Regions from separate parts of the Arthrobacter monumenti genome, predicted to be linked through region 1. Evidence: riboswitches for the same ligand, from Rfam matches in the RefSeq annotation. Region 1 holds a riboswitch; each other region holds the start of a gene.
What was found. A riboswitch is a leader RNA that binds a small molecule or an ion and turns the genes downstream of it on or off. The one in region 1 is predicted to bind cyclic di-AMP.
Positions count from the first base shown of each region.

Region 2: linked by a shared signal. The riboswitch ahead of ACX80B_RS04935 (M23 family metallopeptidase) and the one ahead of ACX80B_RS01095 (C40 family peptidase) in region 1 are both predicted to bind cyclic di-AMP.
Region 3: linked by a shared signal. The riboswitch ahead of ACX80B_RS07055 (LysM peptidoglycan-binding domain-containing protein) and the one ahead of ACX80B_RS01095 (C40 family peptidase) in region 1 are both predicted to bind cyclic di-AMP.

Region 1 covers NZ_JBTNCY010000001.1:230,490-240,766, forward strand. The annotation lists gene ACX80B_RS01085 (hypothetical protein) at 91-420, shown strand; gene ACX80B_RS01090 (DUF4193 domain-containing protein) at 479-778, shown strand; gene ACX80B_RS01095 (C40 family peptidase) at 1,396-2,331, opposite strand; cyclic di-AMP (ydaO/yuaA leader) riboswitch at 2,336-2,540, opposite strand; gene ACX80B_RS01100 (LysE family translocator) at 2,715-3,350, opposite strand; gene ACX80B_RS01105 (MFS transporter) at 3,355-4,536, opposite strand; gene ACX80B_RS01110 (dihydrodipicolinate synthase family protein) at 4,540-5,427, opposite strand; gene pdxR (MocR-like pyridoxine biosynthesis transcription factor PdxR) at 5,558-6,982, shown strand; gene ACX80B_RS01120 (FUSC family protein) at 7,098-8,144, shown strand; gene ACX80B_RS01125 (alpha/beta fold hydrolase) at 8,183-8,938, shown strand; gene ACX80B_RS01130 (hypothetical protein) at 8,952-9,167, opposite strand; gene ACX80B_RS01135 (pyridoxamine 5'-phosphate oxidase family protein) at 9,235-9,717, opposite strand; gene ACX80B_RS01140 (NAD(P)/FAD-dependent oxidoreductase) at 9,944-10,277, shown strand, end outside.
Region 2 covers NZ_JBTNCY010000003.1:38,074-48,350, forward strand. The annotation lists gene ACX80B_RS04890 (phosphotransferase) at 1-31, shown strand, start outside; gene ACX80B_RS04895 (cation transporter) at 57-761, opposite strand; gene ACX80B_RS04900 (ArsR/SmtB family transcription factor) at 758-1,090, opposite strand; gene ACX80B_RS04905 (copper-translocating P-type ATPase) at 1,310-3,424, shown strand; gene ACX80B_RS04910 (DUF305 domain-containing protein) at 3,560-4,234, shown strand; gene ACX80B_RS04915 (four-helix bundle copper-binding protein) at 4,359-4,766, shown strand; gene ACX80B_RS04920 (DoxX family protein) at 4,778-5,281, shown strand; gene ACX80B_RS04925 (cation diffusion facilitator family transporter) at 5,315-6,316, opposite strand; gene ACX80B_RS04930 (ArsR/SmtB family transcription factor) at 6,313-6,678, opposite strand; gene ACX80B_RS04935 (M23 family metallopeptidase) at 6,800-7,606, opposite strand; cyclic di-AMP (ydaO/yuaA leader) riboswitch at 7,661-7,860, opposite strand; gene ACX80B_RS04940 (hypothetical protein) at 8,050-9,315, opposite strand; cyclic di-AMP (ydaO/yuaA leader) riboswitch at 9,321-9,520, opposite strand; gene ACX80B_RS04945 (metal-sensitive transcriptional regulator) at 9,689-10,081, shown strand; gene ACX80B_RS04950 (heavy-metal-associated domain-containing protein) at 10,084-10,277, shown strand, end outside.
Region 3 covers NZ_JBTNCY010000004.1:90,062-100,338, reverse strand. The annotation lists gene ACX80B_RS07075 (alkene reductase) at 1-588, shown strand, start outside; gene ACX80B_RS07070 (cold-shock protein) at 700-903, opposite strand; gene ACX80B_RS07065 (MSMEG_6728 family protein) at 1,114-1,956, shown strand; gene ACX80B_RS07060 (plasmid pRiA4b ORF-3 family protein) at 1,966-3,207, opposite strand; gene ACX80B_RS07055 (LysM peptidoglycan-binding domain-containing protein) at 3,389-4,255, opposite strand; cyclic di-AMP (ydaO/yuaA leader) riboswitch at 4,259-4,460, opposite strand; gene ACX80B_RS07050 (FAD-dependent monooxygenase) at 4,585-6,096, opposite strand; gene ACX80B_RS07045 (DinB family protein) at 6,232-6,753, shown strand; gene ACX80B_RS07040 (acyl-CoA thioesterase) at 6,777-7,271, opposite strand; gene ACX80B_RS07035 (LLM class flavin-dependent oxidoreductase) at 7,306-8,325, opposite strand; gene ACX80B_RS07030 (DUF4383 domain-containing protein) at 8,604-9,074, shown strand; gene ACX80B_RS07025 (CoA-acylating methylmalonate-semialdehyde dehydrogenase) at 9,153-10,277, opposite strand, start outside.

The DNA.
Region 1 (10,277 bases):
GCTGCAGACGGCTGTCCGTATGGACACCGGCCCACTACTTTTTTCCGGCAAATCTGTCGTTCTTGTTATGGCTCCGCAAGGGGTTCCGGCATGAGTGATCAGATGAGCTCCGCCCCCTCGGCAGGTCCGCAGCCCGCCGGGGCCGGTGCTGCCAACAACCCCATGGAGGAGGCGCTTGTCCCATCAGGTTCCGACGCTTCAGGTACGTACCTGCAGCCCGGCGAGGCCTTCCCCCTGGATCTGTCCGGGATGGCAACCGATGATCTGCACATCCTCAACAGCCGTGTGTCCCGGCAAATGGACATGGAATACATCTACCGCGGAGGGCCACACCCCGAAACCCACGGACGCTTTCACGAGCTGGCCGAGGAACTGGACATACGGCAAGCCGCGGAAGACGCAGGAACGAATAAACCGTAGGCTGCGGTTGTTCACTCAGAACTACTTCAGAAATAAAGAAATTGGAGTGTCCATATAAATGGCAACAGATTACGACGCACCGCGTCAGACCGACGACGACACCGCCTCACAGTCCCTCGAGGAGCTGAAGGCACACCGGAGCGATAACCAGTCCTCCGCCGTCGACGTCGATGAAGCCAAGGAAGCCGAAGAATTCGAGCTTCCCGGCGCAGACCTGTCCGGCGAAGAACTGCTGGTCCGGGTTGTTCCGGCCCAGAAGGACGAGTTCACCTGCATGTCCTGCTTCCTGGTCCGCCACCGCTCGCAGATCGCCCGTGAAAAAGACGGAATGGTCTACTGCAAGGACTGCGAAGGCTAAACCAGCCGGCTACATTGCACCGCAGCCGACAACAGCTATAAAACAAGTGCGCCGCTGGAGACTCTCCGGCGGCGCACTTGTTGTTTGCAGATGAGGGAAGATCCGACTGCCCGCTTATGAGGACTTGGCTATTTAAAAACGTGTGGAGGAAGTTCTTCCGGCGCGCCTGCCCGCGGTCGCTCGTTGGGCGGTACGTCCCTTTGTGGTGCCGGCTCGTCTACCACCACCGGAATCGGCGGACGCCTTTTCTCCCGCTTCCGCCTTCTGTGTCTGGACGTACGATAAAGAAGCGAGGTGTTCGACTCGTTCCGGAACTTCTTTCCCACTTCGGCGGAGTATGTCCCGCTGTGCCCGCGCAGCCGCGATGTTCACCTTAGTGACTTTCGGCATCTTGCGTTGCCTCCGAACCCTGCTCGTAGTAGTCCGCGTTCAGCTGGTCGAACACATTAATGATCATTGCCTGATCATCTTGATAAATCCACTCTACCGCCCGTCACTCGCCCACTTTTTAACCATGTCCACTACTCAAGTCACCGTGAAACAAGTGCGCCGCTGGAGAATCTCCGGCGGCGCACTTGTATCGTCAGGAACGGCCCCAGCAGACCGCGCCTGGGTCTTTACATGGTGTAGAAACCGACGACCGGCATCGCATTGACGTTGTGGATCATCGTTCCCTGGCTCGGGTTCAGGGCGCTGATCATCTTGCCATTACCCAGGTAGATGCCTACGTGGCCGCCGCCGTTTTGTACGACGACGTCGCCCGGCTTCGGATTGAACGTGCGCTCCATGGCGTGCCACTGGTAGATGCGCGGCAGGTCGATCCCGTTCTGGGCGTAGACGTACTGCACAAAGCCGGAGCAGTCCCAGCCGGCCGGAGACGTGCCGGCCCACACATAGGGAACACCCTGGAAGGCCCGCGCCGTGGCGGCCAGGCCGGAGGCGGACGGCAGCTTCTGCACATCGTTGGACACGTTGCTGACGCGGCGGTCATTGTTCGACTGCGCCGCTCCCCCGTTGGAGGCGGGCGCGCTGCCGGAAACCCGGATCACATCGCCCGGGTAGATGACAGTGTCCCAGCCCATGTTGTTCAGCTGGAACACGGTCTGCAGGCTGATGCCGTACCGTGACGCGATCCGGCCCAGGCTGTCGCCGGACTGAACGGTGTGGGTCTTGGCGGAAACGCTTGAGGTGTTGTTCGCCGCGGTGCTGCCCCCGTTGGAGACGCTGCTCGACGGCGCGGACTGCGAGCTCTTCGAGTACTGGATGCGATCGCCCGGGTAAATGACGGTGTCATTCCAGCCCATACCGTTCAGCGAAAAGATGTTGCTCAGGCTGACACCATGCTGGTTGGCGATCTTGCTGAGCGTATCGCCACGCTCAACGGTGTGGGTGGCCGCGTTGGCGGTGGCGCCCATGGTCAGCAGCATTCCCGATGATGCAGCGAGAACGGCCGCAGGTCGGCCGACAGCGCCGGCGTTGGAAGCCACGGCCGACGAAAGTGCTTTGGCGGTATTAATGCGCACCGGCGCGCGGTGGCGTGCGTGCTTGGACACAGATGTAGCCTCTCCCTGTGCCTGCGGGGTTAGCTGTCGGATTCGGATGGGAGTCACCCGGACACAGTTGGTTCCACCGTGAAAATCCATGGTGGCCTGACGTGTCTTCACCCCTGGGACTTGTAGCGAGTCCCTACGGTTTCCCCGCCCCTGCCGGACGAAGTGCGAACGGACCTTGATCTAGTGGCAGAGTTAGGCATTCTGATCAAGGACATCGATTGTGATGAAATCGACGCAAAACTGACAGTACATCACAAATGTGCATCTTGTCACCATGCGCCACTCCGGTAACATCTGAAACATCTTTACCAGCAATCACAAAAGTATGCTTTTTCGGCTCCCAGTCGAAAGCCCCGAATGCACCGTTGACCACTGACTGCGTTCTAAGTTTCGACGACGGCGGACGCTGCCGTTCCGACGCCGAGTGCCGCCAGAATCGCCCCAGAGCTACGCTCCAGGTTCCTGGTCACGCGGGGCCGGTTAAGCCAGGCGTTCGCCTTCGCCGCGACCAGGCACAGCACGACAAGGTAGATCAGGATAATGGCGCCCAGCGTCGCACCGAGCAGCATGGTGGTGGCGAATACCGAACCGTTCCGGGGCAGGAACTGGGGCACGATGGCGATGTAAAACAGCCCGACCTTGGGATTCATCATGCAGGAGAGCAATCCGGCCCCAAACGCCGGCAGACCCGCACTTCTGATCGCCTCCTTGCCGGCATCGGCCGGCAGCTTGTCCGGTCGTGGCCCGCGGAAGGCCTGGATGCCGAGATAGATCAGATACAAGCCACCGAGTATTTTCAGCACCCGGTAGGCAACGGCAGACTGTTCAATCAGCGACGCCAGCCCAATACCGACCAAAGCCGCCCACATCAGATTGCCCAGAGCCGAACCGCAGGATGCAGCCAGGCCTGCTGTTACCCGGCGGAGGCTGTACCGGAGGGCCAGCAGGCTCTCGGGACCGGGCGTCACCGCCAGGACGACGCACAAACCGCAGAAAGCCAAGTAGGACGAGAGGGTCATTCCTCTATTGAACACCGATCGGTACCTTAGTCTCGACCCGGCGGTCGAGGACCGAGGCAACCACGGCGGCAGTAATGATGGCCACTGCCAAAAACAGGGGCAATTCGGTGGCCTGCAGGACGACGGCACCGGCCAAAGCGGTCCCCGCCGAGCCGGCAGTGATCTTCAGGGCTCCGACCCACACGAACACTTGGCCCCGGGCCTCCGGCGGAGCATATTCGCTGCGTGCAGCCAGGGTTGCCGCGAAGAAATACGAATTCATGATCCCCGTCAGGGAGTAGGCCGCCACTGCGACCGGGAAACTTCCCGCAAATGCCGCTCCGGCCAGGCCTATCCCTACTCCAGTCGCAAGCCACGTCATCAGGCGGTCGGCGTCGGCCCGCATCGGCCGGAGCATCACTCCTGCCGAACCTGCCAGGCCACCCAATCCGTAGGCCGCGACAAGGACACCTGCTGCAGCAGGTTCGACGGCGAACCCGCCCGTGGAGGCTACGGCCGTGATGGGCAGCACCGCCACCGACAGGGCGACAATAACCGTCAGATAAAGTGTCCTGCGCAAGGAACCCGTCGAGATCATCATTATCAGTGTGCGTCCTGGCTGAGGAACCTTCGAGGCGGCAGCAGCAGGCGGCGAATATGGCAGGAGCCTGATTACTCCTGCTGCGGCAAACGTGGCCGCAGCCAGGATCAGCGCTGCCACCGCCGGGCTGGACCAGGCCGAAACCGCGGCAACAAGTGAGGGTCCGATCGTGCCGCCAATACCGTACGTTGCGACGTCCCAGCCCTGTGCCCGGCGCTGGCTCGATCTTCCCGGCCCCGCTATGGCCGGAAGCCGGCTGCTGATACCACCGGTCAGCAGTGGACCAACCAGCCCGGAAGCAATCAGCACCAAGCCCGAGATGACGGGCCACGTCACCGGAAACAGCAGTACAGCTGCCGCAAGCGTCGCCCCGTGGGCCATACAGGCCAGTGCAATCACGGACCGGCCGTCGCGGGCGGTATCAAGGCGTCTGGCAATGAAGGGTCCAAGCAGATGGGGAGCGGTGATGCACGCACCAAGAACGCCGGCCAGCCATCCGGGCGACCCACTCGTCGTCACAAGCAGAACGATGGCAACCACCGCTCCCCCGTCCGCACTGCGGGCCAAGGTGGCTGCGACGACATAACGGGCAAGCCCGCCGCGCACGGTTCACCCCTCTAATCCGCACCGGCGAATGGCATCCGCGACTTTCCTGCGGCCCTCGCTGTCCAATCCCTGAAGGGGCAGCGGCAGGCTTTGCAAGGGGGTCAGACCCAGTTCCTCCGCAATTGCTGCGGTTACACGCAAGCTCCCATACATACCGAAAAGCGACCATACCGGCTCCAGATTCGTCGACGCTTCCAGTGCCAGATCACCGCGGCCCGCCAACGCATGATCAGCAATCACCTTGGCCGGCCCGGGAAGCACCCCTGCGACCACCGAGTACCAAACGCCGCAGCCGGCAAGCAGCGCTTCAGCTGCTGCAGAGTCGCCGCTGATCCCTATCGAAGTACGTTCCGGCAACAGGGAGCGCAGCTCCCTCACGCGTGCGGAAACCTGTCCCGGCTGGGGCGGCGGGATTTTGATGGAGGCGATCGCCGGAATGCCGGCAACGCGCGAATACAGTTCATCCGAAAATGTGAACCCGGTGGTACCCGGGTTGTCGTAGACGACGATCGGTACGGAGGATGCCGCCGAGACGCCCTCGTAGAGGCTGAACACTTCTGCCTCTGTCAATTGTTGGTACGACACCGGTGCCAGCAGCAAGCCGGCAGCCCCTGCTGCCTGGGCATCTTCAACATGCGCAAGGACATCGCGCGTGCGCACGGCACCCACGCCGGCAATGACCGGGACCCCGTCAGCGGCATCGACAGCGGCTTCCAGCACGGCATGGCGTTCTTCGCGGGACAAGTAGGCATAGTTCCCGGTGGAGCCGAGCACGCCAAGGGAGTTCACGCCAGCTCCCGCAGCCCGCGAAACCAACGAAGCAACGGCCTTCAAATCGACACGGTCGTCGTCTATTGGCGTAAGGGGAAAGGCACAGAGTCCGTCGAACATAAACCCTTCTTTCATCCGGCTGCAGGCCGCATAAGGCGGAGCAGCTGCATGGCATTTGATTCCGGTTTTTATGTTGGCAGGGTTCTTGGTCCTACACTAGGTCCAAGAATGATCACATTGGGAGGTCCATTTGGGCGAGATCGAGCTTCCGGTCACACTGGACAGGGATGGCCCGGCTCCACTGGCCGCTCAACTGGCTGACCAGCTTCGCAAGGCCATCCTCGGCGGGGTGCTCCAGCCGGACCACACGCTTCCGGCAACACGCAGGATGGCCGCTGAGCTCGGTATTTCACGCGGCGTTGTGGTCCGCGCGTTTGAGCAATTGGCCGGCGAGGGATTCCTGGAGAGTCACGGGGCCGGCGGGACCAGGGTGGTGATCCGCCCGGACGTTCAACATCCTGCCCTCAAGGAACATCCTGTCCCGCACATCCAGGACAGCGGGCCGATCATCGATCTCACACCGGGACGTCCGTCGGGCAGGCCGTTCAAGAACCGCGAGTGGCATGCCGCCTGGCGCAAGGCGGTTTCCGAACAAAGACCCACGCAGCTGCCTCCACCCCTTGGCACCGATTCCCTGCGCCAGGCAGTCGCCGGACATTTGGCCGTGTCCAGGGGACTCGCCGTCGGACCGGATGATGTCATCATTACGGCCGGAACAAGCGACGCCTTGCAGCTGGCCGTTGCCACCCTCCGGCGCCGCAGAGAGCACCCCCGGATACTCGTCGAGGACCCTGGCTATCCAACGGCAAGGCGGGTGATGACCGCGGCCGGTGCCATGTTGGAAACAGTGCCTGTCGATGAAGACGGGCTGAGAGCCTCCCAGCTGGCCACCCTTGAACGGATGCCGGACGCCGTGCTGATCACCCCGAGCCACCAGTACCCGCTCGGCGGCAGGATGCCTGTCCAGGAGCGGCTGGATCTTCTGAACTGGGCAACCGAACATGGCGTGCTCGTCCTCGAAGACGACTATGACAGCGAATTCCGCCATCACAGGATGCCCTTGCCCGCCGTTGCTTCACTTCCATCCAAGGCTGATGTTGCGCTGTTGGGTTCCTTCTCCAAGTCCCTCAGTCCTTGGCTGCGGTGCGGCTACCTCGTGGTCGGCGGGGAATCAGGGCGCGCGCTGAAAGCCATGCGTGAAGGACTGGATACACCGGTTCCCGGGATCATGCAGTCGGCCCTTGCCCACTACATCCAGGCCGGAGGTCTTTCACGGCACATCGCCCGGGCGCGGCGCGAGTACGCACACCGCAGGGCGCTCCTTCTGGAACGCCTGGGTGGCGGTTCAGACCTTCGCCTCGGCGCCCTCGACGGTGGACTTCACGCGATCCTGCGTTTTCGCGGGAGGGACGCCGTTCAGCTGGCCGATGAGGCTCTTCGCCGGGGAATCCGAATGGCCACACTGGACGCCTATTACGCCGACCGCGAGCCTGAGAACGGTCTGGTCATCGGTTACGGTGCTCCCAGCGATCTTCAGCTCACTGAAGGCCTGGACGTCATTATCGATCTGCTTGACGGCAGGCCCGATTTCGCACCGCGCGGAAACAGCAAGTAGGCTTACGAAGCGGATCAAGCCCCGGTCCTAACCTGCACTGGACGAACCGGAGCCATCTCACATCGCCGCGAACCGCCTATGGCAGCGCATCGCCATTTCGTTAAAGCCACCCATGATGAGCCACAAACTATTGTTGGCTTTCAAGGCCGCGCTCGCAGTCGGCATCGCCTGGGTGGTTGCACCCTACATGCCGGGCGTCGCCGACGACTATCCCTACTACGCCCCCCTCGGTGCACTGCTCAGCATGCATTCGACACTCAAAGGCTCGGCCAAGTACGGCCTGCAGATCCTCGGCGGACTCGCCATCGGAATCCTGCTCGCTGCGATCGTGCTGGCCTTCGGGGCACCAAACTTCCTGACCATCTCACTCGTGGTGGCCGCCGGCGTCCTGATCGGCGGGATGCGGTGGCTCGGTGCTCCCGGCCAGGAATACCTGCCGATCGCAGCCCTGTTTGTGCTGATCGTCGGCGGGCAGGACGCCAGCCAGTATTCGATCGGCTACCTCGTGCAGATGACCGTCGGTGTCGCCGTGGGGCTGCTGATCAACCTCCTCGTCCTGCCTCCCCTGACATTCGATTCAGCGGTCCAAAAGTTCTCACATTTCCGCAGGAGCCTCGCCCGCCACCTTAACGACGTCGGCACAGCGTTGACCGAGAACTGGCCGCCGGAGCGGGAGGACTGGGCAACCCAGAACGAGGCTCTCGCGGGCACGGCGGCGGAAGTCCGGGAAACCATCCACATCGCCGACGACAGCCGGAAAGGCAACCCGCGCGCACGCATCCACAACAGGGACCTGGACGCAGACTATGCGGATCTGGCTGCCCTCGAGAATGTAACCTTCCACATCCGCGACCTGACCGAAGTCCTCGCCGGAGCAGTCTGGGGCAAACCGTTCCCAGTGGAGCTTCCCACCGAGTTGTGTCCACCTCTGAGCGAGGCCATCCTTGCGGTGGCGGACATGCTGACGATCTGGGAGAACAAGGACGAAGGACAGGAGCCCACCGACCGGGCAGAGACCAGCATCGAAGCGCTCTTCAACGGAATCGACGAACACCGCACCGCCGGCCCCGCCTCCATGAGCGCCGCAGCCACCATCGCCATGACCCTGCAACGGATACTGGTCACCGTACGGCCACGAACCCAGGGAGCCACTGCTCATTGATCAATTCATCGCTGCAGCAGACAACCAACAAGGAGACTATGCTGAAATCGAAATTCACCAAACGATCCATTGACGTTGATGGCGTACGGATGAATATCCATTCCGGTGGGACGAAAGGACCGGCTTTCGTGCTGGTGCATGGAATAGGTGCCTCGCACCGGTACTTTCTGCCCTTGGCGCGCATGCTTGCGAAGAAGGGAACGGTACACATTCTGGATCTTCCCGGCTTTGGGAGTACTCCCACACCGAACCGGGCCTTCGATATCGCAGATTTCGCCAGTGTTGCCGTCAAGGCCTTGAAAGCTCTACAAATAGGGCCCGCGATACTTGTCGGCCATTCCATGGGCGCACAGGTGACTGCCGAAATGGCACGGCAGCAACATGATGCCGCGGCCGCCGTTGTACTGTTAGGCCCCACAGCCGAAGAAGGCGAGCGCACCCTTGGTGCTCAAGCTTTACGTTTGATGCGTAATTCCGCCCGCGCATCACTTAAGTCGCAACTCGTCGTGGCCTTTGACTACCTCCGCTGCGGTCCACAGTGGTTCGCCAACACGATGCCGGCGCTGCTGTCGTACCCGACCGAAGAGAATATCGCAGCCCTCGGGATGCCGCTGTTGCTGGTGGCCGGAGCGAGGGATCCGGTGGCTCCGGAACGCTGGCTCCAGAAATTAGCCGGTTCCTGCATAGACGGCCGCATAGACCGCGTTGCCGGCGAACCACATGCGGTAATGTACACAGATCCCACTGCCGTAGCCCGGCTCTGCCTGCAGATGCACGCGCCTACCGCTATGTGATTTACGCCTCGGTCTACTTCTTTTCGTAGCCGCGCAGAGCCAAGCCAAGTCCGAAAAAGGTCGGGGCCCACTCGCCGACAAAGATGCCCCAGCGATCGGCTCGGTCGATGCCTTTGCTTTCCTTGTTCAAACTTGCGACCCAGGACAAAAACGACAATGCGATTGAAACAAACGCCGCCGTGTAGGCGTGCTCGCTCCTGAGTCCAAGTTCTGAGAGTTTCTTGACCATTAGTGCCTTCCTTTCACTTGCCGCCGTCTAAGCGGTTTCCGGTATCCGGACCGTTCGCGCCCGGTGCTTAGAGTTCGACAGTTTTGTTTTCACCCACATCGGTTTTGCCGCCGGTGGTCTTGGATTTGATGAACTGGACCGCGGACGTGACGGCACCACCTGGAGTGTCCCAGTATCCAGCTGAATCCGCATCGATTCGAAGAAAGACAAGTCCAGGCGTTTCCGGCCCATCGGGGAACCAGGCTTCAACCTCGGCGGACCAAAGCTCCTTGGCTTTGGCCCTGTCTTCGACGACCTGTCCTTGACCACTGACAGATATCCAGGAGCCCTTCTGGCTGAACGAAACGTTGACTGTCGGGTTTCCTTGCACATGTGTTACTTGGGAAGTGTCCCGGTGAGTAAAGAACCACATGTCACCGTCGGCCTCAACGTTCTGTACAGCCAACGGACGGCTGACCAGCTTACCGGTCCCATCCATGGTGGTGACCATTGCAATCTTGGCGTCGTTGATCAGATCGACTACCTTCTGAACTTCTTCTGTCTCCGTCATATTTGGTGTCCTTTCTGCTGTTCTCATCCATTGACCGGGACGCGTCCCGCGAGTTCAAGGAGGACCACGCGAACCTCCATCCACAATACCGGAAAAACTGTAAGGATACTTAGCATTATCGGATAAATGCCACTCGACCGAGCCGTGCCGAGGCGGCATGTACATTGTCGACCGGCCAACTGTAAGGTCGAGCCATGAAACCAGGCATCAGGAGCATGCGGTGAGCATCACCGGAGGACAGCACGGAAGCGAGCACCACAACGTGGTGATCATCGGGGGCGGTAATGCCGGTATCTCCCTCGCTGGCCGGTTGCGTCGCTATAAGGTTTCCGACGTCGCCATAGTTGAACCCAGCGAAGAGCATCTATACCAGCCGCTGTTGTCGCACATCGCCGGTGGAACTGCCGACCCTAAGCTGGCCGTCCGCCCCCAGAGTTCCGTGATTCCGAGTGGAATCAGGTGGATTCAGGACCGAGTCGTCGATATCCTTCCGGTGTCCAATACTGTGGTCCTCGAATCCGGACGGCGGCTGAGTTATGGCCATCTAGTAGTCTGTCCGG
Region 2 (10,277 bases), on a different contig from region 1:
CAATGAGATTCGCGCAGCCCTGCTCGACTAAGCGGCCGCTCGCGGCTGGAAGGACGCTAGTGGCAGCAGTCGCAGTCCGGGCCACAGCAGTCGTCCTGCTCGTCCGCTGAACCGGTGACGACGGAGGCGGGCATCGCGCAGCAGGCGTCGCCCTTCCAGGCGTTGATGCCTTCTTTCACCGCGATTCCGGCAATAACCAGTGCGGCAATTGGATCCGCCCAGGACCACCCGAACAGACTGTTGAGCAGCAGGCCGGCGAGCAAGACGCCCGACAAGTAGGCACACAGCAACGTCTGTTTGGAGTCCGCGACGGCGGATACCGACCCTAGTTCCCGGCCGGCCCGGCGCTGCAGCCAGGACAGGGTCGGCATGATCACCAGGCTGAGCCCGGCAATGACCAACCCTGCGGTGGAGTGTTCGGCCTGCCGCCCGGTCAGCAGCGACATCACGGCATTGAAACTGACGAACGCCGCCAGTCCGAAGAACGAGAACGCGATGATCCGCAGAGTGACCTTCTCGCGCGCTTCCGGGTCGGGACCGGCGAACTGCCAGGCCACGGCCGCCGCGGAGGAAACCTCGATCACCGAATCGAGGCCAAAGCCAATCAGGGCCGACGACGACGCTGCCGCTCCCGCCCATAGCGCCACCACCGCTTCGATCACGTTGTAGCTGATAGTCAGCGCGACAAAGATTCGAATCCGGCGGGCCAGCACCGAGCGGCGGCCACCTATCGTCGTCGTCGGGTTGGCAGTAGAAGTCATGAACAGCACTCCTCGGCAACATCAGCAGCACAGCAGGCCGGGTCAACCGACAGTACGACGCCGAGCAGGTCATGAATTGCGTGGCCCAACTTCTGATCAGCCAGCTCGTACTGGGTGCGCCGCCCTTCCGGCACGGCCACCACGAGCCCGCAACCGCGCAGACAGGCCAGGTGATTCGACACGCTTTGCCGTGAGACACCAAGCGCGCTTGCCAGTTCGGACGGGTATGCCGGCCCGCCGGCCAGCTCAAGCATGATCTTCGCCCTGGTCTCGTCCGAAAGGGCATAGCCGAAGCGGGCCAACACGGAAGCATTCATCACCAACGGCATACCACCAACCGTACACGTTTCGATGTACTGTTCCCACCCCATCCCGTTCCAAGCCAGCCCAGGTTGAGACTTGACAGTATACCCCCGGGGGGTATAGGTTCGACCCATAGCCACCGGAAGTCAGCGTCCCGGGCACAAAGCCCCATACGCCTCGAAGGTCATCACCGGTCCAACAGGACCGCTTCCAATATTCGTTTTCCATCCTTCCAGGAGCCAATCATGGAAAGCCACAGCAGAACTTCCGGCGCCAACCTCGCTGAGCACGAGGACACGGCCGCCCACGGTCAACATTCAGGCCACGGAATGGAGCATTCGAGCCACAGTGGCCATGGAGACCACGGTTCCCATGGTGGACACGGCGGGCATGGCGATCACGCGGCCCAGTTCCGCGAGCGGTTCTGGATAACGTTCGCGCTGTCCATTCCGGTCGTTTTCTTCAGCCCAATGTTTGCCCACCTGCTTGGGTACATGCCTCCGGAGTTTCCGGGATCCACTTGGATTCCACCCGTCCTCGGCTCCGTCATCTTCTTCTACGGCGGCCAGCCATTCCTGTCCGGCGGCATCAGCGAGCTGAAACGCCGCCAGCCGGGCATGATGCTGCTGATCTCGATGGCAATCACCGTGGCATTTATTGCCTCCCTGGTGACAAGCCTCGGCATCGGCGGATTCGATCTGGATTTCTGGTGGGAGCTGGCCCTGCTGGTGGCGATCATGCTGCTGGGGCACTGGATAGAAATGCGCGCCCTCGGTTCCGCACAAGGCGCACTCAATGCACTGGCGGAGCTGCTCCCGGATGAGGCGGACCGGGTCACCGATGACGGTACGGAAACTGTCAAAATCAGCGATCTGGCGATTGACGACGTCGTACTTGTCCGCCCGGGTGCCCGGCTGCCGGCGGACGGTGAGGTCGTTGACGGCCGTGCCGACGTCGACGAATCAATGATCACCGGAGAATCCAAAGCTGTTCCCCGCACCGTAGGCGATACGGTAGTGGCCGGAACCGTCGCCACCGACAACACCCTGCGGGTCAGGGTCACCGCCATCGGCGAAGACACGGCACTGGCCGGGATCCAGCGCCTCGTCGCCGAAGCGCAGTCCTCGTCCTCGCGGGCGCAGGCCCTGGCGGACAGGGCGGCGGCGTTCCTCTTCTACTTTGCAGCCATCGCCGGTGTCATCACCTTCATCGCCTGGAGCCTGCTCGGCAGCCCTGACGACGCCGTCATCCGTACCGTGACGGTGCTGGTCATCGCCTGTCCTCACGCCCTCGGGCTGGCGATTCCGCTGGTGATTGCGATCTCCACCGAGCGGGCCGCGAAGGCTGGCGTACTGATCAAGAACCGGATCGCGCTGGAGCGGATGCGCCGCATTGACGTCGTGCTCTTCGACAAGACCGGGACCCTGACCAAGGGCGAACCGGCCGTCACGGAAGTCGCGGCGAGCGGCGTCAGCGAGGAGGAGCTGCTGGCACTTGCGGCGGCGGCTGAATCCGACAGCGAGCACCCCGTGGCGCGGGCGATTGTGCGGGCCGCCGGCAAGCAGACCTATAAGGCCACGGACTTCTCCTCCATCACGGGCAAGGGAGTCCAGGCGCACGTGGACGGTGAGACCATCGCCGTCGGTGGCCCGGCGCTGCTGAAGGAGTTGGAAATTAGGGAGCCGGCCGAACTGGCCGGAACCACCTCCGGCTGGAAGGACCGGGGCGCCGCCAATCTGCACGTGATCCGCGGCGGCCAGATTATTGGCGCCGTCGCCCTGGAGGACGAGGTCCGGGAGGAATCCCGCCAAGCCGTCCAGGCGCTGCAGGAGCGGGGCATCAAGGTTGCCATGATCACCGGCGATGCCCAGCAGGTGGCGGACACAGTGGCGCGGAAACTCAACATTGACGAGGTCTTCGCCGAGGTGCTGCCCAAAGACAAGGACGCGAAAGTCACCGAGCTGCAGAAGCGCGGACTCAAGGTCGCCATGGTTGGAGACGGCGTGAACGACTCCCCCGCACTCGCGCGTGCCGAAGTCGGTATCGCGATCGGCGCCGGCACCGACGTAGCGATGGAATCCGCCGGCGTGGTCCTGGCGGGTAACGACCCGCGGGCTGTGCTGTCCATGGTGGAACTGTCCCGGGCGAGCTACCGGAAGATGTGGCAAAATCTCGTCTGGGCCACCGGCTACAACATTGTCGCCGTACCGCTTGCCGCCGGCGTGCTGGCCTTCGCCGGTTTTGTCCTCTCGCCCGCCGCAGGTGCGATCCTGATGTCGGCCTCCACCGTCGTCGTCGCCTTCAACGCACAGCTGTTGCGCAGGCTCCAGCTGGATCCCGAAAAGGTGTTGAATGGCTAAGTTCCGGACGTTGATACCGGCGTGGTTCCGCTCAGCTCCCTTGCTGCTGACGATGCTGGCCCTGATGACCGGCATCGTTGGCATGCATCTCTGGACCGGCAGTGAACGAAAACCATTATTAAAGGACAATCACTCATGAAACGCATTCCCCTTACCCTTGCCGCTGCCACCATCGTCGTCGCGCTGGCTGGCTGTGGCTCACCTTCGGACGACATGTCCGGCATGGAGCACGGCACTTCCGGAAGCAGCAGCTCTGCAAGCTCCTCGGCGATGGCCAGCCCACACTCCGGGCACGAACAATCGGCGCAGGATCAGCTGGATGGCGAACAACACAACGCAGCCGACGCCATGTTCGCCACCATGATGATTCCCCATCATGAGCAGGCAGTCATGATGAGCGGAATGATACTGGAAAAGGAGAGCATAAGCCCGGAAATCCGCGAGCTGGCCGGACAGATCAAGGCTGCCCAGGGGCCGGAGATCCAGCGGATGTCCAATTGGCTGAAAGCTTGGGACGAACCGGTTCCGGTCGGCGGCCACGGCATGGGCCACGATATGGGCGGGGACGGCAAGGCCATGGAAGGCATGCTCTCGGCAGAGCAGCTCGAGGAACTCGAAGCCGTCCAGGGGACCGAGGCGGAACGGCTGTTCCTGAAGCAGATGATCGAGCACCACAAGGGCGCCATCGCGATGGCCAAACAGGAAATCCAGCAGGGGTCGAACCCGGCGGCGGTGGAACTTGCGGAGGACATCGTTTCCGCCCAGAAGGCTGAGATCGGGAAGATGCAGCAGTTGCTCGAAACCCTCTAACCGGGTCTCGCTCCGCAAACTGAATAAGGGCTGGAATCTGAAAACTGATAAGCCTACTGTGGAACTGTGACGGCTGGCAGTTCGCCGTGCCGCCTCTTTCCTATCAGGGACGGGAGTAACAGTCGTGACCCACGTAAAAGAGATGCTGGATGCTTATCCAAAGGACCTCGGCGACATCAACCGGAAGAAGCTGACCAACTGCATTGCCGCCTGTTTTGAATGTGCCCAGACCTGCACCGCTTGCGCCGACGCCTGCCTCAGTGAAGACATGGTCGCTGAGATGGCGAAGTGCATCCGCACGAATCTGGATTGCTCGGACATCTGCCTGGCCACCGGGAAGGTGCTGTCGCGGCATACCGGCTATGACGCCAACATAACGCTTGCCGTCCTGGAGGCATGCCGCACGGCCTGCAAGGCTTGCGCCGACGAATGCGAGCAGCACAGCGGGAAGCAGGGCCACTGCAAATTCTGCGCCGAACAGTGCCGCCGCTGTGAAAAGGCTTGTGACAAGCTGATTTCCTCGCTGGGATAAAAGGAACCCTGATGATACCGCTGCTGATTTTGATTGGCGTTACCCTTTTGTTGCGCCTGCTGGGTTTCTTCGGCGTGAAACGGCTGCAGTCCTGGCATGTTAGCGTCCGCGGCGGGCTGGCGGCAATGTTCGCTGTGACCGGAGTATCGCACTTTGGTGAATTGCGTGAAGATTTCGTCGCGATGGTGCCTCCGGTGCTCCCCTTCCCGGAACTGCTGGTGACATTGACCGGCATTCTGGAACTGCTCGGGGCGGCCGGCCTGCTCTACCACCGGACGGCGCCTTGGGCAGCGGCGGGACTCGGCTGCCTGCTGGTGGCGATATTTCCGGCGAATGTTTATGCCGCCGTCGCAGATATTACGTTCGACGACGGTCCGGCTGCGGCGCTGCTGCCACGCTCTGTGGTGCAGCTGGTGTTCATTGCCGCCACAGTATTCGTGGTGTTGCCTTACATTGAGGACTTCCGCCATCGTCCCGGTGAACCTGCAGTGATCAAGTTACCGCCCACCCACTGAACCGTTAAGGGCGCTGAACCACTTGCCGGTCCGTTAGCGCCGTATGCCGGGCGCCACAAGGACATGGCCAACATTCGGCAGATCAGTACGCATGGCGAGGTCCACTCGTGACCGGATGTCCTCGTACTCCTGCAGGCTGGTTTCCTGTGACAGGAGAACCGACGCCGAAACCTGCAGTTGGTGGCCTGTCCAGCGCAGCCGGATGTGGTCCACGCCCTGGATCCCTTCGACAGCCCTGACGCTCCGCTCGGCCCGGTCCACCAGGTCCGGATCAACACCATCCAGAAGCCTGCGGCCGATATCGCGGGCCGTTCCCCAAAGGAGAACGACTATAGCGGCGGTAATGACCAGGCCGATGATGGGATCGGCCAGCGGGAAGCCGAGCCAGACTCCGATGACGCCAAGCACGACGGCCAGTGAGGTGAACCCGTCCGTCCGGGCATGGATCCCATCGGCGACCAAGGCTGCAGAACCGATGCGCCGGCCGATCCGGATCCGGTAGATGGCAACCAGTTCGTTACCGGCAAATCCGATCAAGCCCGCGGCGAGGACCCATCCGAGATTGGTCAGCGGCTGGGGATCGACCAGTCGGGCTATGGAGTGCCAGCCGGCGACGATGGCGGACAGTGCGATCATCGCGACGATGAACAGTCCGGCGAGGTCCTCCGCCCTTCCGTAGCCGTAGGTGTAACGGCGGTTGGCGGCACGGCGCCCGAGGATGAAGGCGATCCACAGCGGAACGGCGGTCAACGCGTCGGAGAAGTTATGCACCGTATCGGCGAGCAGCGCCACGGACCCACTGATGAAGACGACGATGAGCTGGAGCACCGCCGTCGCACCCAATCCCACCAAACTGATTTTGACGGCCCTGATGCCTTGACCGCTCGACTCCATGGCGTCGTCGATCGAGTCGCTGACGTCATGGCTGTGCGGAACGAAAAGACCGTGGAAAAAACCCTTCAGGCCGGTCGGATGCACGTGGTCATGTTCGTGCTCGTGATCGTGGACACGCTCGTTGGCGGGCAATCGATTCATGCTCCCACCGCCTGGTCGCCGTGATGATGCCGCGGAACGCCGCCCAGCGAATGCTCGGCCTGGAAGATCGCGTCGGTGACGAGTTTCCGGGCATGCTCGTTTTCCAGCCTGTAGAACACCCGTGTTCCCACCTGTCGGGTCGCGACCATCCTCGCCAGCCGGAGTTTAGCCAGGTGCTGGGACACGGCTGCAGACGGTTTTTCGACGATGTCGGCGAGATGATTCACCGACAACTCCTCATCGCGCAACGCAAGAATAATGCGGACCCGGGTTGCATCGGCAAGCATCGAGAAAACCTCGACGGCCAGCTCAACGTACTGACTATCGACGTCGGCGCCGCATACCTGCTTATCTGCATCCATATGCAGATAATGACACAACCGGGTGATTACCTCAATACGTGCCGACATACGAAAGCGGCCCCCGCCGTCGTCGTAATGACTGCGGAGACCGCTTCGCTGCCAGTGCGGCAGCCGGGTTTTGTTACAGGAAGCCGAGAGGGTTTACCGTCTGGCCGCCCTCGACCACCTCGAAGTGCAGGTGGCAACCGGTGGAGGCGCCGGTCGAACCGACATTGCCTACGGACTCGCCCGCCTTAACTGACTCGCCCGCGCTAACCTTGATCGCCGCCATGTGGTTGTAGGTCGTCTTCAGACCGTCGTCGTGCTTGACCGTGACGCGGTTGCCGCCACCATACGGGTGCCAACCGGCCTGGACGACCTTGCCGTCAGCTGAACTCTTGACCGGGGTGCCGCAAGTCGCGGCGTAGTCCTGGCCGGAATGGAACTCGCTGGCAGCACCGGTGATGGGGCTGACGCGGTAGCCGAAGGACGATGTCGGCTTGAGGTACGCCAGCGGGGCCCCCAGGTCCTCGGACTTGGAAGAGGACTTCTGCTTTTCGTCCTTCTTCGCCTTTTCCTTGTCGGAATCCTTGCCCGCCAACGTGGATCCGGAAGCCTTGTCGTCAGAACCGCTCGAGGCCGGCTTCACGCTGGAACCCTTTTCCTCGTCGTCGTCCGCCATAGCTCCAGGTTTGAGGCTGTTCGGTGTGAAGTCGAGGCTTGCACCTGTCGAAGCGGTGACGGAACTGGCGACGCTCGAAACTGCTTCCAGCTGATCCTGACTTGCCTGCGATTGGGCCTGGGGAAAGGTAACCGCGGCGATCATGCCGGTTACGGCGAGCGCCAAGGCGCCCTTATGGACCCAGGATTGCGAAGACTTAGGTGCTGCTGATGCCGCGCTATGGCGGCCGGGCTGCCCCGAACGGCTGCTGGGAGCTGATTCGGACATAGGGGAAGTTGCGGGATCCGCTGCGCGGCGGCCCGCTGATTTATTGCGAAACAAAAAGGTCCTCTCAGACACCTGTGAAGTTAGCTGTCGGATTCGAGTTGAGACCAAACTCGGCCCTGCGCGGCAGCGGTCAGCTGTAGAAAGCCAAACCGATTGCGATGCCGCTGGCGGGCTTAACCCCAAGGCAGTCAGACTGCCGATGGTGGTTCCTCCACCCCTGTCATCAATACGAACGGAACTGGTCCGCTGACAGGATTCGGTGGACGGACCAGGGGCGCCGGACAAAAACGGCGATAGACAAGACTAAACAGATGAAAGTCGTAGTTACAATTTCGTTACCCGGTTTGTGGCGAGTCTCACGGCACAGGAGGCGTGTCGAAACAGGAGATTTTCCGGAACAGGCCATAGGTGGGCGTCTAGTTAGTTGTTCCCGTAGTGGTAGGTCAGTCTTGTCCGCCGCGGTTGTCCGGGTTGGTTTCGTCGCGGTTGTCCCAGCCGGCGCTGTCGCCGTCGCTCCAGCCGTCTCCGTCGTAGCCATCCCAGCTGTCCCGATCAGTTCCGTCCGTCGACTCCGGGCTGGAGGTGGTGGGTTCCGGACTCGGTTCCACGGTTTTCAGGCTGGTGCTTGAGGGCTCGGGGGTGGAGGTGGTGGTCGGAGCCGGGTTCGGACTAGCGGTGGTCGGCGCCGGGCTCGGACTGGAGGTGGTCGGCGCCGGGCTCGGACCAGTGGGCTCCGGGCTGGGGCTGGTGGGCTCCGGGCTGGGGCTGGTGGGCTCCGCCGTCGATGCCTGCGATGTCCCGGCAGCCTCGGCAGGAGCCGTCGCCTGCGAAGATTCGCCACTCTCAGTGGGAGCGGCAGCCGGCGTAGTTTCAGCACTCCCGCTGGGGGTCGCAGCCGCAGTAGTCCCGTCACCCTTAGCGCTGGCCGGAGCCGGCGTCGCTTCCGTCTGTGTTTCTGAGCCAGAGGCCGAGGCCGACGCATCACCCGGGGTACTGTTCTGCGCCTCGATGCCGTCGCCATCGGACTCATCCGACGATACTGGACCGCTTGGCTCCGCTGGTTCCGGTGCTGGTGCTCCGGCTGAATCCAGCGCCGCCTGCGTAGTTAAATCGCCTACCGGCCGTTGCGTGGATTGAAATTCTGCAGTACTTCCCCCTGCGGCCTTCAAACTGCCTGCGGCCGGGGCATTGCCAGCAGCACCGCTGGCGACGACGCTTCCGGAACCATCGGCAGCAACAATGTTGTCGGCGCCGGAGTTGCCGTTGATGACAGTGCCGTCATTGCTGGCGAAAAGCGCTTCGCCGCTGCTGGCCTTGCTGGCGAAGAGTCCGTCACCGGAGCCGCCGTCAACCTCATCCCCGCCGAGGTAGCCGTGGATGACAGCGTCGGTGGTCAGCCAATCGGAATGGAAAGTTACATTTGCTGCGGTGGAGGCGGTGGGCGATTCGCCGACGTTCTGTGCCTGCGTCGTTCCATCGGCTGTTGGCGGCTGAATCTGCGATAGCGCGACGGCGACGACGATGCCGGTCACGGCGAGCGCAAGTGAGCCGTTGCGGACCCACGGGCTGGTTCCAGCCGCGGCGGGAACCGGCGCGGCTGCCCAGCGATGTCCAGGCAGTGGGGAGTGGTTGGAGCGCGGAACGAATGCCGCGCGTGCGGAGGAAGTGCCGGGAGCAGCCGCACGGCGGCCGGTGGGTTTACTGCGCATCAAACTGGTCCTCTCTCAAACACCTGCGAAGTTAGCTGTCGGATTCGGGTCGAGGAGACCCGGCCGCTGCGGCGGCGGTACGGCCGAACGGTGGCCGTACCGGTTGCGATGCCACTGCGGCTTCACCCCCAGGCAGTTGCGATGCTGCCGCTGGTGGTTCCTCCGCCCCTGCCATAACTATGAACGGGACCGGTCCGCTGACAGGGTTCGGTGTACGGACCGGCTGCACCCCTACAGGCGGTGCTGCCCCAGACTAAGCAGAAACGCTGCGAAGTTACAATTTCGTTATGCTTATCCACATACCCCTTGGGGGTACTTGACCTATACCCTGTGGGGGTATACCGTGAAAGAAGCATCAGCGAAAGAGGACACCATGAGCGCCACTGACCAAAGCCCTGCCGAAACCTTCACCGAGGCGGAATTGGACAGCCATGCAGGCATCAACCCCGTCACCGGGGACGCCCAGGAAAATCACGGTTACACGTCGGACAAAGACGCGTACCTGCGCCGGCTCAAGCGGATCGAAGGCCAGGTTCGAGGCATTGCGCGGATGATCGATGAGGACAAGTACTGCATCGATATCCTCACGCAGGTTTCCGCCATCAACAAGGCGCTGCATGCCGTCAGCATCGGACTACTCGAGGAGCACATTGCCCACTGCGTAGTCGGTGCGGCCACCGAATCACAGACCACCGGAGAATTCGCAAACATCGACGCCAAGGTCAAGGAAGCCTCGGACGCCATTTCACGCCTGCTAAGGAGCTAACAATGAACACCATCGTCAACATTTCCGGCATGACCTGCGGCCACTGCGTCGCCTCGGTAACGGAAGAGCTGAAGGAAATCGACGGCGTCGAGAACGTCGAAATCGACTTGAACAAGTCTGGAATCTCCACCACCACCATCACCTCGAGCAAGAAGCTGTCCGACGCCGAAATCGGCGAAGCCGTCGCGGAAGCCGG
Region 3 (10,277 bases), on a different contig from region 1:
GCGGCCGGAATGGATGGAGTTGAACTGCACGGCGCCAATGGATACCTGCTGCACGAGTTCCTCTCCCCCGCCTCGAACCAGCGCGCGGACAACTACGGCGGCTCCCCCGCCAACCGGTCACGATTCGTCGTCGAAGTGGTGACAGCGGTTGCGGAGGCGATCGGTGCCGGCAGGGTCGGACTGCGCATTTCACCCGAGCACAACATTCAGGACGCGTTCGAGCGCGATGCCGAAGATGTGCAGGCGACTTACGGCGCACTCGTCGAGGCGCTGGCGCCGCTGCAGTTGGCCTACCTGAGCATCCTGCACAAGGATCCGGCGGGTCCGCTGGTGCAGAATCTCCGTGCCGGCTTCAACGGTCCGGTGCTGGCCAACAGTGGTTTCGGCGTCATCACCTCACGCGAGGAAGCTTTATCACTCCTCGACGATGGACACGCCGAGGCCGTCGTCGTCGGACGCCCTGCGATTGCCAACCCTGACCTGGTCCGCCGCTGGCAGGAAGATCTGCCGTTGAACGCGCCGGACCCGTCGACGTTCTACTCCCAAGGCGCCGAGGGATATATCGATTATCCGGCGTTGCAGAACTGACTTTCCGCACGCGGGGTTAAACCGTCCGCACGCGGGGTTAAATAAAGCAGGGCGGGAATTGCTTCCCGCCCTGCTTTATCGGTTCTGGAACCAGAACCTCAAGTCACCTGATTAGCTGACCTTGATGTTTACGGCCTGAGGACCCTTGGGGCCCTGCTCGGTCTCAAAGCTAACCTTCTGGTTCTCTTCGAGGGAGCGGTAGCCACCTGCATCGATTGCGGAGTAGTGCGCGAAAACATCGGCACTTCCGTCATCGGGAGCGATGAAGCCAAAGCCCTTTTCGGAGTTGAACCATTTCACGGTACCTGTTGCCATTTTTAATCATCCTTCTGTGTTGAGACGCTTCCCGACTTTCGGGGGATCTCAGTCGCGGCGTTCTTTTCCGCTTCATACAGAAAAAGCGGCGATCCCGTTTGGGCCCGCCGCTCGAAATACAAATGCGCAACACTACAACTGCAAACCACTCTACACGAGACTTGGTGGAGATTGCACATCGGGTGCTTTCGCGCGTGGAACACTGGCACCATGCAGACATTCCTGCCGTATCCGGACTTCGCTGCGAGCGCCGCGGTCCTAGATCAGGCCCGGCTCGGGAAGCAGCGCGTCGAGACTCTGCAGATTCTTCGCGCACTGGTGATCCCGGACTACGGCTGGCGGCGGCATCCGGCAGTGCTGATGTGGAGTGGTTATGTGCCGGCGCTGACGCAGTACGGCCTGGCGATGGTGGCCGAATGGGTGGGCCGCGGTCACGAGGACAGCACCCAGGGAAACATTCTCGAATTCATGCCGGCGGTGCTCGACGGCGGCGATATCCCAATGCCGCCGTGGCTCGGCGACCGCGAATTCCACCGCGGCCACCAGTCGAACCTGATCTTGAAGTCGCCGGAGTTCTACCAAATCCGCTTTCCCGGGGTCGACGGCGGCCTCCCCTACGTCTGGCCCGAACCGGCCGTGGCCGCCCATCCACAGGATCCGGGTGCCGGAAACCGGATGTGGGTCTGGCGGGACAGGTCCGGCCCCGCAGGTTCCGCTGCAGCAACTCCAGGCGGACCGCTCCACGGAGTCACCATGCCGGCCAGCGCGCCGGGAAGACGTCCGTCACCGAAATGGCGCCGGCAGTTGGAGGCGTTTACCGCCGTCGCACGTGAAGGAGATTCCGTGGCAGTGCCGGATAGCGGCGGGCAACTTTTTTCCACCGGAACACTTGGCAAGCTGAAAATTGACGACGACGGCGTTGCCCACCGCAGTGTGCGGCTCACCAGAGAACTGCACCGCCACGACTTCGACTATCCCGCCCTGCTCCAGGATCCGCGCACATTCTTCGCCGTACCGCCCCCCGTCGGGCTTGGTGGCAGACGCAATGATTGAACGGTCCGATCAACGTCCGTTCTGCCGGCGTTCCAGTTCCAGCAGGAACTTTGTGCCCGCTTCAGTCGGCGTCCGTGGATCGATAAAACCACTATCAAGATCGAAGATGCTGAGGCAGTCCATGCCACGTTTGATTTCCAGGTAAATGTCCCGGCCACCCTCTTCGGGAACAGGTCCGCCGTCGGGCATCCGGAAACCGGCATCCATCAATGCCTGGGCCATGGCTTCACCAATCATGGAGTAGGGCGGCATTTGATCTTCCAACGTCCAAGCGGTGACCAATCCGGCCCCGTGCTGAAGCGCCGGGTTGTCAACGGCTGAGAGAGCACCGGCGAGGTAGTTCCACAGGGCCGCGTCGTCGTCGGCCACCTTCCGTCCGGCCGGTGTGCGGACCAGCCTTCCCTTGTACTTGCGCAGCAGCTTCCACTCGCGCATCCGCGCGTGCAGCTCGAGTACGGGCGGTGTCTGCGCTTCACGGTTGATTTTGCCTATCCAACGTTCACTCCAGCCGAGTTCCGTCATGATCTCCGAAACCACGGCAGGTTTCAGGTATCCATCCTTGGTCAGCTCCAGGCCGTACTTTCCCACCCGTTGGAGCAGCCATTTGGCCGGATAAACGACGGCGGCCATCTCCTCCGGCGTCGGTGGTTGTTGCGCCAAGCGGACGTTCAGCCGGTCCAAGCGCTGATTGACGACGTCGAGGTCGAACTCGGCCGGGTCAAACGTGGAGGCCCGCTCCCCCGTGACGAATTCATACCAGCCGGTCATCTCTTCGTGCTCGGGATGCGCCTTGTCAGCCAGAATGCCGCAGAGTTGGTGATAGCCGCCGATGCCGCCCGAATCCTCCACTGGCCCGCGGTTGCCACCTCCGGTACAAATCAGTTGTCCGGATGGCGCCAAGGCGTGGCCGGTCACGGTGATCGCATGGTCCCAGCTGTCCCCGAAGTCGTATTCGTATTCCAATGCGCTGCCTTCCCCGCCGAGAACATCCTCGAGCGTGACACCGTCCGTCAATTCCCAACCGAGCTCCTCGGCAGTGTCCTCGCTCCCTGTGAAACGGCGCCGCCCGTCTGCACCGTCGGGCATGCTGAACATGTGCAGGTGCTGAACCTTCCAACCGAACGCACGCTGGATGGCCAAATGCAGAGTGTTGAGCAACGTGTCGGCGGGTACGCGCAGGTCCCGCCAGATTTCCGGACTGGTACCGGTAATGGCGATGTGCAGGTCCAGCGCTTTGACGGTCTCTCCCATACTGGCCATTGTGCCAGTGCCTGAACGGTCCTTGCCCCTCTCCAGCGGCGGCAGTCACTTGCACCCTTTAAAAGCCAGTGCCCGGCCGGAAAACCCGGCCGGGCACTGACAGGAGGCAATCTTCGACGCAGGACTTGAGGTCAACCAGTACTGACCATCCTGCGCCGAATCGTGCCGGACTCTAGATCCGGTAGAAGGAAGGTCCGGATCCGATGTCAACGCTCTCGACAACGGTCTGGTTACCCTCCCATCCACTGTGGATGGCCTTGCCGTCACCGATGTAGATGGCGTTATGCGGAACGCCCGCACCGCCATCAGCATAGAGAACGAAATCGCCGGGCTGAGGATTCGAAACCGGCGTTCCGTAGGACATCAGGGATTCAGGAGATTCGTCTCCGACACCACTGACGCCGGCCGCCTTCAGTGCCTGCTCACCCAGTACGGTGCAGTCCTGGATGGCTCCCAGCTGGGACTTCGCGGATTCAAGAATGGCAGCATTAGTGGACGACGACGGAATTTCCGTGACGTTGGAGCTCACGGTCTGCACGGAGGACTCAGCGGCCTTTTCGGCAGCGGCCGCGGGTCCTGAAGCTGCTGCTCCCATGGCGGGGGCGGCAGCGGCTGCCGGAGCAGCGGGGGCGGCAGCGGCAGCACCGGCCGCGGGCAGCTGAATTTCGTCACCGGGGAAAATGAGCGTGCTGGCGCTGAGCCCATTCAGTGACAGGACTTCGCCAAAGTTCAGCCCATGCTGAGCCGCAATGGAGCCAATGGTTTCTCCGGCCTGGACCGTATGGGTCGTTGTTCCGCCCGCTGCCGGGGCAGTGGACACGGAAGCTGCGGCTGGAGCCGTGGTGCTGCCTGCCGCCGCGCCGGCATCCGTTCCTCCGGCGTGAGCCGGAGCGCCAATTCCCACCATCAGAGTGGAAGCTGCGGCAAGAGCAGCTACGGAACGGCCAATGCCGCCGCGGTGGGAAGACACAGCCTTCGAGATGGACTTGAAGCCTGCATTGCTTGAACGGTGACGCGCTGTATGAAGATTCTTAGACAAATTAGTCCCTCTCCCAATGCCTGCGGGGTGAGCTGTCGGGTTCGGATGGGAGACACCCGGCCACATAACATCCGGCGCAGCCAGTACTACGCGGATGTCTCTGCGGCTTAACCCCAAGGGTTCCTTTTGGGAACCCATATCTGGTTCCCCCGCCTCTGCCGTGATGTGTTGCGAACGGACCTTACGACAGCGGCAGAGTTAGGCAAACTGTCCAAGGGTGTCGGCCAATATGACGGGCCGGAGCACGGTCCCCAAACTACATCGCCGCTTCTTCCAATGTCACGTTTTGGTAACGAAAAGTGCGGGGAAACACTATGGCGTGATCCAAATCACTCTAGTTGGTCACCAACTGAAGGCGGTCCGAACCAGGCTGTCAGGGCTTCCTCCAGCCCTGCCTGGCTTCCCTCTCCCACCCAGGCCACGTGTCCGTCGGGCCGGATCAGCACGGCAGTGGGAGCATCGACAGTTCCGAGCACCGGAAGCTCCCACTGACCCGCAAATCCGGCGTCGACCAACCTGACGCTGCCCGCCCGTGGAGCGATTTTGATGCTGTCGGGTTCGCCGAAATTGAGCAGCACCGGCCGCGCATCATGCAGCAGGGTGTAGACGCGGAGCGGGCCATCAGTCGTGACGAGGTCGAGATCGGGCATGCGGCGTCCCAGGATCGGATGTCCCTCGCCGAGGTCGTAGTGAATGTCCAGCCCGGACATCATGGCGGCAAATCGCTTGCGAGGCTCATCCATGCCAAGGAGCTCGGAAATGGTGTCATGCAGTGCCTTTGTGCGGTCGTCCCGACGGCGAAGCACCGTTTGCGCCATCGTGTTGCGCAGCACGCGTGCGCCTACCGGATGGCGCTCAGCGTGGTAGGTATTCAAGAGACTCTCCGGCGCTGTCCGGTTCACCACTTGGGCCAGCTTCCACCCTAAATTCACCGCATCCTGTATGCCAGTATTGAGGCCCTGCCCGCCGTCGGGCGCGTGCACGTGAGCCGCGTCCCCGGCGAGAAGAACCCGTCCCTTGCGATAGTCCGCGGCCTGTCGCGCCATGTCGCTGAATCTGGAGATCCAGGTTGGATTATGGACACCGAAATCCGTCCCGTAGACGGCGATCAGCGCCTCCCTGAGGTCGCGCAACCCGGGTTCGCTATTGGGTCCGATATGCGCTTCTGTCAGCATGACCCGTATCGGCCCACTGTCGGAATAGACCACCTCGCCGTCGCGGATTTCGTACTCCACCCGGCTCAGCCCGTGGATACCGGCCTCGTCCTGGCGAATGCCCCACTGCGGCTCGTCGCGCATTTCGACCTCGGCGATCAAGCTGCTCGTCCTCGGGTCTGAGCCGGGGAAGTCGATACCGACCGCTTTCCGGACGACGCTGCGTCCGCCGTCGCACCCAACGAGGTATTGTGCCCGCAGCGACCCACCGTCGGACAGATGAACGTCGACGCCGGTGTCGTCTTGCGCGACGCCGGTTACTTCACGTCCGTAGTCAACGCGCACTCCCAGTTCGTGGACCCAGCCGGCCAGGATGCGTTCGATGTGGTTCTGCCACAATCCGAGTCCGTAATTGTGTCGCGTGGGGAAGTCGCTGATGTCGAGGCGGATCATGGAGAAACCGGCCACCTGAGCCTTCTGCCCCTCGGAGAGGAACCGGTCGGCGATGCCCCGCTGATCGAGGATCTCGATGGTCCGAGAGTGCAGACCGCCCGCGCGCGAGCCGGCGAGATCCTGGTTGGCGCGCCTCTCCACGACGACGAAATCCGTCCCCGACAGCGCCAGCTCGCCCGCCAGCATGAGCCCCGCCGGACCTGCCCCCACGATCACTACCGCATGCTCGTTCATTTGCTGCTCCCCTGTCCACAAGTCCTGTACTGAATTCTGCGGCACGGCGGGGGTCTTGCCGCAAGCCCCGTTGCGGGATATATGTTGAATATGGCAAGGAGTTTGTGCTCCTTGCTTTCTCTGTAAGGTCGAAACATGACCACGCCCGCAAGCCACGAGCCAGCTGGTTTCGCTGGTCCTCTAAATGAACTGTTCGAGACTTTCCTGGACGATCATCGCCGAGCGCTTCACGACTCACTCCATGACGTCACGGATGAGGAGTCACGCACCCATCTCGTGCCATCGAAGACGACCCTGCTTGGACTTTTAAAGCATGCAACCTTTGTGGAGCTCGTGTGGTTCAACGAAGCGATCACCGGCAAATCCCGGGCGGAAATCGGTTGTCCAAGCGGCCCCGATGAATCGTTCAACCTTGATGCGCTCGACACAATAAGTTCGGTGCAATCCAGGTATAGAGAAGCGTGCGCTTCATCCCGCGCGGCAGCAGCGAATCTGAGTATCGACGACCTGGTCTACGGTAATCATCGGGGACCTTTGCCGATGCGTTGGATCTACCTGCATATGCTTCGGGAACTCGCGCAGCACTGCGGCCACGCGGATATCCTGCGGGAACAGATTATTGCAGGCCGCAGCGCCAAGAGGCCGCAGGAGATCTAGGGAAAATGGCACCGTCGCCGTCATCAGGAACCAAGCATGACAGGAGCGGCCTGGTAGGGCGCGACCATGGCTTTCTGTTCGGGGCTGATCCGTTGCAGGCGTCCGGATTCCGCCGAGACGAAAGCAATGCTGGTTTGCGCCGTCACGCATACGACGTCGGTTACCGGGTCCAGGAGCAGGTAGTTGATTGCCAGGCTGGCAGCTTTCAGATCACTGACCCAGACCTTGGCGTTCAACGGGATGTTGCGATACTCCAGCGAAGCTTTGTACTTCACGCGGTGCTCCACCACAAGGGCCTGCGTTTCCGCCGGCAGCGAGGAGAAGAACGGCACTTCCGGCTCCCGGCCGGGCCTGCCGGTTCCACCCGGAGGTCCAAAGGCGCCGATGCGTGCTTCCTCAAGGATGCGGACGACTTCCACGTTGTTGATGTGTCCGTAGGCGTCCATGTCGCCCCAGCGCATCGCAATGCTGCAGGTGATCGCCTCTTCGGGGAAAGCTGTACCGGCGGAAGTCGTCATACTTCAGTTCTTACCAGAACGACGTCGAAAGCGATCAGCGTGCGTCACCGGCACTGGCTGCCGGCTGCCGCTGGTCCAGCCCGGTAACCTCCGCCAGCAGTTCGTATGACCGCAGCCAGGCGTCTGTGGTCTTCGTCTGGCTCGCCACAATCAGTTCGTCCGCCTGGGCATGCTTGGCGAAGCCGTCGATGTACTCCTTGACGTCGCCGGGAGTTCCAACAGCCGAATATTTCATCATTTGCAGGACCTGCTGCCCGGCCGGCGCTTCCAGAATCATGTCCGCCTCGTCGTCGGTGAAGGTGCGTCCCCGGCCCACGAGCTGGGTCACCCGGCGCCTCTTGGTGGCGAGGAACTGCTTCTGCGCTTCCTCGTCGGTGTCGGCTGCGATGACGTTGACGCCTGCGATGACGTACGGCTCTTCCAGTTGAGCCGAAGGCTGGAAGTCCCTTCGGTACACCGCCACTGCGTCCTGCAAGGCGTTGGGCGCAAAATGCGACGCGAAGGAATAGGGCAACCCGAGGGCGGCGGCGAGTTTGGCGCCGAACAACGAGGAGCCGAGGATGTAGAGCGGCACGTTGGTGCCCCTTCCCGGGATCGCGTCCACGCCCTTGATCAGGGATTCACCGGCGAGGTAGCCCTGCAGCTCCTGCACATCCTGCGGAAAGCTTTCGGCCGACGACGGATCCCGCCTCAGCGCCCGCATCGTGTTCTGGTCGCTGCCCGGCGCACGGCCGAGGCCAAGGTCGATGCGTCCTGGATGCAGGGTTTCCAGGGTTCCGAACTGCTCGGCGATGGTCAGCGGTGCGTGATTCGGAAGCATCACGCCACCGGCGCCAAGGCGGATCGACTTCGTCTGGCTGGCGATATGGCCGATCAACACACTGGTGGCGGACGAAGCGATCGTCGACATGTTGTGGTGCTCGGCGTACCAGATCCGCCGGTAGCCCCAGTCCTCGGCGTGCTGCGCAAGGGAGACGCTGGCGGCGAAGCTGTCCCGGGCGGTGACACCTTCGCCAATGTGTGCGAGGTCGAGGATGGAGAGTGGAACTGTCACGGGGATAAGCCTTTCGCAGCGGTTATCGGAGCAAGCATCACTGTTTTGATTGCCCGGGGTTACCGGGTGCAACCTCCGGTCGGCTCCCGTTATTTCAAGGTGCCCGATCCGCCGTCGAAATTCGTTGTTTTCCGTTCCCTATTTGAGACCTATGACCATATCCAGCGCGGCCTGTTCGGACGTAATATTAAGGCGCTGGTAGGGCGCCAGATGCGCCGTATCAACGGGCCGGACAATGCCCGGCCGAATTGGTCCTACTCACCAATTAGGAGGGGGAAATGACTACGGCATCCCATGGTGCATCCGGTATGCATATGACGCGCGGCCATGTAAGAAATGCCGCGATCGGAACCGGCGTAGTGTTTCTGCTTTTAGGCGTCCTGGGATTCATCCCGGGCATCACGACCCAGTACGGCGAAATGGCATTCGCATCTGGTTCGGAGGCGCTGCTTCTGGGCGCAATCCAAGTATCGATGCTGCTTAACATCGTCTACCTGCTCGTCGGAGCGGCAGGCGTGGCGATGAGCAAGAGCGCGACGATGGCGCGTGACTTCCTCCTCGGCAGCGGCGCACTGTTCCTCCTGTTGTGGATCTACGGACTGGTCATCGACCTGGCCACGGGAGCGAACTTCCTGTCATTCAACGCGGCCACCAACTGGCTCCATCTGGTGCTCGGTGTCGTCGCGGGCGGCCTGGGCATTGCCTACATGGCACGCCACCGCGGAGGTGACGCAACTGATCACGCATAGTCGCACCACCTGAGTTCTTCATTCCACAGCATTTGCCTTGTGCGGAACGTGTCCACACAAGGCAAATGCTCTTAACCGTCAGACAACCTGCGGGAAGCCGAGGTCGATTTCGGAGGTGGAGGGATCCGGCCAGCGGGTGGTAACAACCTTGCTGCGGGTGTAGAAGCGGATGCTGTCCGGGCCATACATATGCGTATCGCCGAACAGCGAGCTCTTCCAGCCGCCGAAGGAGAACGAACCAACCGGGACCGGGATGGGCACATTGACGCCGACCATTCCCGCCTCGATCTCAAACTCGAACTGCCGTGCCGCGCCGCCGTCGCGGGTGAAGATCGCGACGCCGTTGCCGAACTCGTTCTCATTGGTGAGCTGGACGGCGTCGTTGAAAGTTTCCACCCGGACGACGGATAAGACGGGGCCGAAAATCTCGTCGTCGTACACCTTCATGCCGGGCTTGACGTGGTCGACCAGGCTGACGCCGGTGAAGAAGCCGTCCGAATCGAACTTCTGCTGGCTGCCATCCACCACCACGGTGGCGCCTTCGTCCGCTGCGCCGGCAACGTACTCCGCCACCTTGTCGCGGTGTTCGGCGGTGATGAGCGGGCCCATTTGCGAAGCGGGATCCGTGCCGGGGCCGATCTTGAGCGTGGCCATCCGCTCCTTGATGGCAGCGACCAGGTCATCGGCAATATTGCCGACGGCGACGAGCACGCTGACCGCCATGCACCGCTCCCCGGCGGAACCGTAGGCCGCGGAGATGGCAGCGTCGGCCGCCATCGCCAGGTCCGCATCGGGCAGGACCACCATGTGGTTTTTCGCACCTCCGAGGGCCTGGACGCGCTTGCCCCGTTCGCTGGCGCGCTGGTAGATCGACTTGGCAATCGGCGTCGAACCGACGAAGCTCACGGCCTTGACCTGCGGATCCTCCAACAGCACATCGACGGCTTCCTTATCCCCATGCACCACGTTCAGGACGCCGTCGGGCAGTCCCGCCTCGGAGAAGATTTCCGCAATGAACACCGCCGACGACGGATCCTTCTCGCTCGGCTTGAGCAGCACGGTGTTGCCACAGGCGAGCGCACTGCCGATCATCCACAATGGCACCATCGCCGGGAAGTTGAACGGGGTGATACAGGCGACGACGCCGACTGGCTGGCGGACGGAGTGCACATCAATTCCGCCGGAGACCTGCTCGGAGTATTC